2 regions of the Achromobacter veterisilvae genome follow, and region 1 is predicted to be linked to the other one. Evidence: predicted binding sites of a transcription regulator. Region 1 holds the regulator's gene; the other holds the start of a gene.
The links. Region 1 encodes NrdR, which represses ribonucleotide reductase genes. Its sites were predicted from a motif close to CACNANATNTNGTG; they were not measured.
Positions count from the first base shown of each region.

Region 2: the regulator NrdR is predicted to act here: its motif matches at 2,722-2,735, upstream of WHX56_RS18625 (ribonucleoside triphosphate reductase).

Region 1 covers NZ_CP148753.1:1,775,390-1,779,766, reverse strand. The annotation lists gene WHX56_RS08240 (cysteine hydrolase family protein) at 1-557, shown strand, start outside; gene WHX56_RS08235 (GlxA family transcriptional regulator) at 576-1,538, shown strand; gene nrdR (transcriptional regulator NrdR) at 1,559-2,041, opposite strand; gene glyA (serine hydroxymethyltransferase) at 2,228-3,478, opposite strand; gene WHX56_RS08220 (YbhB/YbcL family Raf kinase inhibitor-like protein) at 3,735-4,377, opposite strand, start outside.
Region 2 covers NZ_CP148753.1:3,997,778-4,002,154, reverse strand. The annotation lists gene WHX56_RS18640 (hypothetical protein) at 1-428, opposite strand, end outside; gene WHX56_RS18635 (PepSY-associated TM helix domain-containing protein) at 656-2,263, shown strand; gene WHX56_RS18630 (DUF3325 domain-containing protein) at 2,260-2,610, shown strand; gene WHX56_RS18625 (ribonucleoside triphosphate reductase) at 2,742-4,377, shown strand, end outside.

The DNA.
Region 1 (4,377 bases):
AAGCGCTGATCGTCATCGACGTACAAGAATCTTTCCGGCACCGTCCGTTTTGGGATGAAACCGAGTATCCGGCCTTCGTGCAGCAGATCCAATCGCTGATCGATGCGGCCGCCGCCCAGGACATTCCGGTGCTCCAGGTGTTCCACACCAGCACCTCCAGCGACCCCGCCAACCCCTTCTCGCTGGCCTCGGGCCACGTCCGGACGCTGAAGGAACTGCGCGTCGCCCCCGCGGCCGTGTTCCACAAGACCGTGCATTCGTCGCTCTACGCCAAGGACGCCGGCGGCGCCAGCCTGCAGGATTGGCTGCGCGAACACGGTATCGAAGGCGTCATCGTCTGCGGCATCCGCACCGAACAGTGCTGCGAGACCACGTCGCGCCATGCCAGCGACGCCGGCTTCAAGGTGGTGTTCCCCACCGACGCCACCCTGACGTTCGCCATGCAAAGCCCGTCCGGCAAGCACTACACGCCGGCCGAGATCCGCGACCGCACCGAACTGGTCCTGCAGGGGCGCTTCGCCCGCATCGCGCGCGCCGCCGATGCGCTGACGGCCTAGCCGGCCGCGGAAGCCCCCATGGTTCCGGTGTATTTCGTGCTGTCGCAGGGCATCGTCCTGCTGGACGTGGCCGGCCCGGCGGAGGCCTTCCGGGTGGCCAACAAGCTGTGTCCCGGGACGTTCGAACAGCATTTCTGCGGCCCGTCCCGAGAAGTCGAAAGCGGCATTCCCGGGCTGCACCTGGCGCACGTCAAGGCGCTGCCGGCGGCGGTGCCGCCGGAAGCCCTGGTCATCATCTCGGGCATCGTGGGCAAGCCGACTCGCCTGGAAGACCCCGGCGCCCGGGCCATCATCGACTGGCTGGCCGTCCGGCACCCGGCGGACGGCTTCACGCTGATGACCGTCTGCGCGGGCGCGCTGTTCGCCGCGGCCGCCGGCCTGACCCGGCAGCGCGAATGCACGACGCACCACACCTGCCTGGAACAGTTGGCCAGCATCGACCCCAGCGCGCGCCTGCACGACAACCGCATCTTCGTCGAGGACGGCAAGCTGGTCAGCAGCGCGGGGATCACGGCGGGCATCGACCTGGCGCTGCACATGGTGTCGCGCCATTGCGGGCCGCGCGTGGCCAGCGAGGTGGCGCGCGACATGGTGGTCTACCAACGGCGCGCCGGCACGGATTCCACGCTGTCGCCCTGGCTGGACCACCGCAGCCACCTGCATCCGGGCGTGCACCGGGTGCAGGATGCGGTCATCCGCGATCCGGCCGCGCCCTGGTCGGCGCAATCGCTGGCGGACCATGCGCATACCAGCGCCCGCCACCTGACCCGGCTGTTCCGCGAGCACGCGGGATGCACGCCGATGGACTATCTCTATCAGATACGCGTCGCGCTGGCGCGCGACTTGCTGCGCGAGACCCGGCTGGACCTGGAGCGCGTGGCGGAGAAGTCGGGTTTCGGGTCGGCGCAGCACATGCGGCGCGTCTGGCGCAAGTTCCAGCCGCTCACGCCCAGCGTGGCGCGCGCGGCCGCCCCGCGCTGACGGCGCCCACGCGGCGCGGGCTAGTTTTCCTTGCGCAGCTTCCCGGGCAGCAGCGGGCCCTGCATCTCGCGGATGGCCTCGACGAATTCGCCGATGTCCTCGAAGCTCTTGTAGACCGACGCGAAACGCACGTACGCCACCTTGTCGAGCTTGCGCAGTTCGTTCATGACGAGTTCGCCGATGTGCTCGGTCGGCACTTCCCGCAGCCCGCTGGCCAGCAGTTGCTCTTCGATGCGGGCGACCGCCGCGTCCACGTCTTCGGTGCTGACGGGCCGCTTGCGCAGCGCCAGGCTCAGGCTCGCGCGCAGCTTGCCGGGATCGTAGTCGCTGCGGCTGCCGTTGCGCTTCACGACGGAAGGCATGGCAAGCTCCACCCGCTCGTAGGTGGTGAATCGCTTGTCACAGGACAGGCAGCGGCGGCGGCGGCGGATGGCGTCGCCCTCTTCCGAGACCCGGCTGTCGACGACCTGCGTTTCGGCATGGCCGCAAAATGGACACCGCATGTGTGATCCCTAAAGACACTGGTGGCAATAGTTAAGCATATTGTAACGATGCGCCGGGCTGCCAGCGCCAATACGGGCTAATCCCGGCCCCCCGGGGCCCGAAAAGCAAAGGGACGGCGCCTTGCGGGGCCGTCCCTTTGCGTGGGACCCGAACGCGGGCGCGGGGCCCGCGGGCGGGTCGTGGGCTTACTTCTTGCCGTAGACCGGCAGGCGCGAGGTCAGTTCATTGACGCGGGCGCGCACGGCGGCGATGTTCGCTTCGTCGCGCGGGTTGTCCAGCACGTCGGCGATCAGGTTGGCGGTCAGTTCGGCTTCCGCTTCCTTGAAGCCGCGGGTGGTCATGGCCGGCGTGCCCAGGCGGATGCCGCTGGTCACGAAGGGCTTTTCCGGGTCGTTCGGGATGGCGTTCTTGTTGACCGTGATGTGGGCCTGGCCCAGCACGGCTTCCGCTTCCTTGCCCGTGATGCCCTTGGAACGCAGGTCCACCAGCATGACGTGGCTTTCGGTGCGGCCCGAGACGATGCGCAGGCCGCGCTTGACCAGCGTGTCGGCCAGCACCTTGGCGTTCTTGACCACTTGCTGCGCGTAGTCCTTGAATTCGGGCTCCAGCGCTTCCTTGAAGGCAACCGCCTTGCCGGCGATGACGTGCATCAGCGGACCGCCCTGGATGCCGGGGAAGATGGCCGAGTTGACGATTTTTTCGTGCTCGGCCTTCATCATGATGACGCCGCCGCGCGGGCCGCGCAGCGACTTGTGCGTCGTCGAGGTGACGAAGTCGGCGTGGGGCACCGGGTTGGGATAGGCGCCGCCGGCGACCAGGCCCGCGTAGTGGGCGATGTCGACCATGAACAGCGCGCCGTTTTCACGGGCGATGCGGGCCATGCGCTCGAAATCGATGTGCAGGGCGTAGGCGGAGGCGCCCGCCACGATCAGCTTGGGCTTGTGTTCGCGGGCCAGTTGCTCGACCTGCGCGTAGTTCAGGACCTCGTTTTCGTCCAGGCCGTACGAGATGAAGTTGTACAGCTTGCCCGACGCGTTGACCGACGCGCCGTGCGTCAGGTGGCCGCCTTCGGCCAGGCTCATGCCCAGCACGGTGTCGCCCGGCTTCAGGACGGCCATGTACACGCCCTGGTTGGCCTGCGAGCCCGAGTTGGGCTGCACGTTGGCGGCCTCGGCGCCGAAGATCTGCTTCAGGCGGTCGATGGCCAGTTGCTCGACCACGTCCACGTACTCGCAACCACCGTAGTAGCGCTTGCCCGGATAGCCTTCGGCGTACTTGTTCGTGAGCTGCGTGCCCTGGGCTTCCATGACGGCCGGGCTGGCATAGTTCTCCGAAGCGATCAGCTCGATGTGCTGCTCTTGGCGAACGTCTTCCTTCTGGATGGCGGCCCAAACGTCCGGGTCAGCCTTGGACAGGGTGAGGTTGCGGTCAAACATGACGGGGGGTTCCTGAGACGGTAAGAAAGGAGAAAACGGCGCCGGGTGGGTAAACCCGGAGAATGCCGGATAGTTTACCGCGTCGGGCCCGATCGATTGCCGCCAAAATGCCTTCAATCCCGGCAAAATCGCCTCGACGGGCGCGAAAACCACGCCATCGTCCCGCGCCCGGAAACCCCTCTCAACCCGACTTGAGGAACTTTCATGCAAAGAAAAAGGGGCCGCATGGCGACCCCCGATTGGCGGCGCGGCCGCGTCAGGCGGACGTGGCGCCGATCTGCTTGGGCGCGAGCTTCGGGTTGAGCGTATAGGTGCCCGTCAGGGACGCCTTGGCCAGCACATGCTTCTGCAAGGCCCGCAACGCGTCTTCGCCGGTGAAGGAACCTTGCAGGTTCAGGCTGTGCACGTCCAGGGCGTACAGCGTGAACACGTACCTGTGCACCAGCGAGTCGTTCCAGGGCGGGCACGGGCCGTCGTAGCCGAAATAGTCCCCGCTCATGTCGTGGTCGTTCGCGAACCACGAGGAATAGGAGTTGATGCCCTGGCGGGCGTCCATAGGCGCCAGGGGGCCGCCCTTGCCGCGCGGCGTGATGCCGTTGGAGAAGGCGCCTTCCTCGATCTCGCGCATGTCGGCGGCCAGGTCCACCAGCACCCAATGGAAAAAGTCCACGCGCGGCAGATCGGCCGGCACTTCGCGGCCTTCCTGGTTGACGTCGTCGGGACTGGAGGGCACGTCGGGATCGTGGCAGATGAGGGCAAACGACTGCGTGCCCGCCGGGACGTCGTCCCAGGAAAACTGCGGGTTGAAGTTGTCTGCCAGCGCGACGTGCGATTGCGCATCGATCCTGCCGAACGCGTAGCGCTCGGGAATCGACTCGTGATCGGAAAATGACAAACTC
Region 2 (4,377 bases), 2.2 Mb from region 1:
GCCTGCTTGAGCACCTTGGCCTCGGTGCCGCCCTGCTGGTCGGCGACCGCGCCGATCAGCGCCCAGTTCGCGTGGTCCTTGGTCTCGGCCAGCACCACGCATTCCGTCGCGACCAACTGGGCGGCGTTCGCGTCTCCCGCGCTGATCGCCATCTTCATGGCCTTGACCAGCGCCTCGCCGATATGGCGCACCACCTCCCGGCCCGGCGGCTGGCGCTCGGGGTCCAGCCCCAGTTGCTCGAACACGGTCAGCAGCACGCGGCGGTGCGTGCGGGTTTCTTCCAGGTACTCCAGCCATTCCTTCTTCAGGTCTTCGTTGACCGCGCAGGACACGGCGGTCTCGTAAATATTCAATCCTCCTATCTCGGTCTCCAGGGCCTGGTACAGCAATTCCTCTATCTGCGAGGCATTTCCGGCTTTGCGTTTCATTGGGCGCTCCTGTGTCGGGTCGTATCTCGATGCCGCGGCGGCGCGTCGGCGGCCTTGCGGTTGAGACGCGTGCCCAGCAAACCCCGTGCCCGCCGGCCCCCCTCGCCCTGGCGACCCTGGCCCCATTTCGCTTAGAATTGGAACCATTCTCAATAAAATCAGACCGTCCGGCTCGCGGCGGCATCACAATAAAGAGGCTCGTCCTGAAACCCGGTTTCCGCCTGTCCATGGCCTGGCTCCACACGTGGGCCGGCCTATGGTTCTCCTGGCTGCTGTTCGCTGTCTTCCTGACGGGCTCGCTGGCCGTTTTCTCCGAACCCATCACCCACTGGATGACGCCCGAGCACCAGGAAGCGGAAGCCCTGGCGGCGCAGAAGGAAAGCGTCCCGGTGGACCGGGCGCGGCGCTTCGAACTGGCCGTGGACTACATGACGCGCAACCACGGCGGCGCCGGCATGTGGGAAATCTGGCCCGTCGACCGCTTCCACGACAACGGGCTGACGGCCTACTGGTTCGACAAGAACGGCATGTATGCCGACGCCGACCTGGATCCCGACACCGGCGCCGAACTGGACGACCACCATGAGGCCGCGGGCCGCGCCACCCTGGGCGGCTCGCATTTCGTCGACTTCCACTACACCCTGCACGACGCGAACCTGGGCCTGTGGATCGTCGCCTTCGCCAGCATGGCGATGCTGGTCGCGCTGATTTCCGGCGTGGTGACGCACAAGCGCATCTTCAAGGACTTTTTCACCTTCCGCGCCCGGAAGGGGCAGCGTTCGTGGCTGGACGCGCACAATGCGGTGGCGGTGCTGACCCTGCCGTTCCAGTTCATGATCGCCTACACCGGCATCGTGATCTCCAGCGCCGCGCTCATGCCCGCCCCCATCGCCGCGAACTACGGCGCGGGGCCGGACGCCGCCCGGCGGTACCTGGCCGAAATGGAGGGCGAGGAAACCCTCGTGCGCAGCGGCATCGCGCAGGCGGTGCCGGCCCTGGAACCCATCGTGGCGCATGGCGAACGATTGATCGGGCAGACGGCGCGCGCCATCGTGATCCGCAACCCGGAAGACAGCTCCATGCGCATCGGCGTATATGGCTGGAACGAAGACGCGGACACCTTCCGCAGCATCAGCGCCACCACCGGCATGGCGGAGTTTTCCGCAAGCGGCGAACTGCTGCGCCTGCGGCCGCCGGGCGGCGTGCTGGGCGGCGCGCCCTCGCTGGCGCGCCAGGTGATGAGCGACCTGCACATGGCGAAATTCGGCGGCCTGGCCATCAAGTGGCTGTATTTCGTCTGCGGCCTGGCCGGCGCCGCCATGATGGGCACCGGGGCGGTGCTGTTCATGGTCAAGCGCCGCGCCAGGCACGGCGACGAATTCGGCGGCGCCACGGCGCGGGTCTACCGCCTGATCGAAGGGCTGAACGTGGCCGCGCTGGCCGGGCTGGCCATCGCCTGCATCGGCTATTTCTGGGCCAACCGCCTGCTGCCCGCCGCCCTGGAAAACCGCGCGGCGTGGGAACTGCGCGGCTTCTTCCTGATCTGGGCGCTGACCCTGGTCCATGCCTGGCTGTGCAGTCCCCGCCGCGCCTGGATCGCGCAACTGGGCCTGTTGTCGGCGCTGTGCCTGCTGCTGCCGCTGCTGTCCTTCGCCACCCTGGGCGACCATCCCTACGCGCAGATCGCGCGCGGCGACTGGGAAAGCGCCGGCGTCGAACTGGGCGCCCTGGCTTTCGGCGTACTATCGGGCTGGGCGGCCCTCCATGTGTGGAAGCGGCCCGCATCGGCGCCCTCGCGGCGCAAATCCCGCGCGAACGAAGAGGCTGCGGCATGAACACCAACGATCTGTACGCCGTTTCCATGGCCTTGCTGCTGACTTATTCCGGCATGGCCTGCCTGAGCCTGGCCATGCCGCGCCACTACGACCAGGTCTGGGGACGCGACCCGTCCGCCGGCCACACCCGGGCGTTGCGCGGAGCCGGCGTGCTCCTGCTGGCGCTGGCCCTGCTGCCCTGCGTCGGCCTGTGGGGCAATACGGTGGGCATGGTGGCCTGGCTGGGCTGGCTGTCGGCGGGCGCCCTGCTGTGGGTCGGGATGCTGTCCTGGGCGCCCCGCCCGGCGGCGCGCACCGCGGCGCTGGCCGTGGCGATATCGCTGGCCGGGGTCGGCATCGGGTTCTAGGTCGTGTTAACAAGGGCCCGATTGCGCGTTTGACGCGCATCAAGCCAGGCCGATATCCCGCGCTCGCGATGCGCCGCGCTCACCATATGTGGTGGTAGAGTTTTCATACCCTACTACATATGGTGTCAGTCATGCATATCCAGCACATTCTCAAGCGCGACGGGCGGGTCGTGGCATTCGACCGCGACAAGATCGTCCAGGCCATCGCGGCGGCGGGCCAGAGCACCGGGGAACTGGACCTGGCTGGCGCGCAGGCGCTGACCGACGCCGTCATCGCCGCCCTGGCCGACAACCCGTGCCCCGGCGTGGAAACCATCCAGAACCGCGTCGAGGAAGCCCTGGTCCAGGCGGGCCACTGGCGCACCGCGCGCGCCTACATCGTCTACCGCGAACAGCACGCCCGCCTGCGCTCGCTGCGCCACACGCTGGTGGACGTGGAAAGCGCCATGGAGGAATACCTGGAGCAGCGCGACTGGCGCGTCAACGCCAACGCCAACCAGGGCTACAGCCTGGGCGGCCTGATCCTGAACGTGGCCGGCAAGGTCACCGCCAACTACTGGCTGTCCAACGTCTTCGCGCCCGAGGCCGGGCAGGCCCACCGCGAAGGCGACATCCACATCCACGACCTGGACATGCTCAGCGGCTATTGCGCGGGCTGGTCGCTGCGCCAATTGCTGACCGAGGGGTTCAACGGCATCCCCGGCAAGGTCGAGGCCACGCCGCCGCGGCACATGTCGGCCGCCATCGGCCAGATCGTCAACTTCCTGGGCACGCTGCAGAACGAATGGGCCGGCGCGCAGGCCTTCAGTTCCTTCGATACCTACATGGCGCCCTTCATCCGCCGCGACGCCATGACGTACGGCGACGTGAAGCAGGCGATGCAGGAACTCATCTACAACCTGAACGTGCCCAGCCGCTGGGGCACGCAGACGCCTTTCACCAACCTGACCTTCGACTGGACCTGCCCGGCCGACCTGCGCGAACAGATCCCCTACGTGGGCGGCGAGGAAATGCCGTTCGCCTACGGCGACCTGCAAGCCGAAATGGACATGATCAACCGCGCCTACATCGAAGTCATGATGGCCGGCGACGCGAAGGGCCGCGTGTTCACCTTCCCCATTCCCACCTACAACATCACGCCCGACTTCGACTGGGACCATCCCAATACCGAACGCCTGTTCGAGATGACGGCGCGCTACGGACTGCCATACTTCCAGAACTTCCTGAATTCGGACCTGGAGCCGCACATGGTGCGTTCCATGTGCTGCCGCCTGCAACTGGACCTGCGCGAATTGCTCAAGCGCGGCAACGGCCTGTTCGGATCGGCCGAGCAGACCGGGTCGGTGGGCGTGGTGACCGTGAACTGCGCGCGCCTGGGCTACACCTGCCGGGGCGACGAAGCCCGGCTGATGGCGCGCCTGGACCACCTGCTGGAACTGGGCCGCGACGTGCTGGAGACCAAGCGCAAGGTGGTGCAGCGCTACATCGACCAGGGACTCTATCCCTACACCCGCCGCTACCTGGGCACGCTGCGCAATCACTTCAGCACCCTGGGCGTGAACGGCATCAACGAAATGATCCGCAACTTCACGGACGACGCCGAAGACCTCACCACCGCGGCCGGCCACGCGATGGCGCTGCGGCTGCTGGACCGCGTGCGCGAGCGCATGACCGAGTTCCAGGAACAGACGGGCCACCTGTACAACCTCGAAGCCACCCCCGCCGAAGGCACCACCTACCGCTTCGCCCGCGAAGACAGGAAGCGCT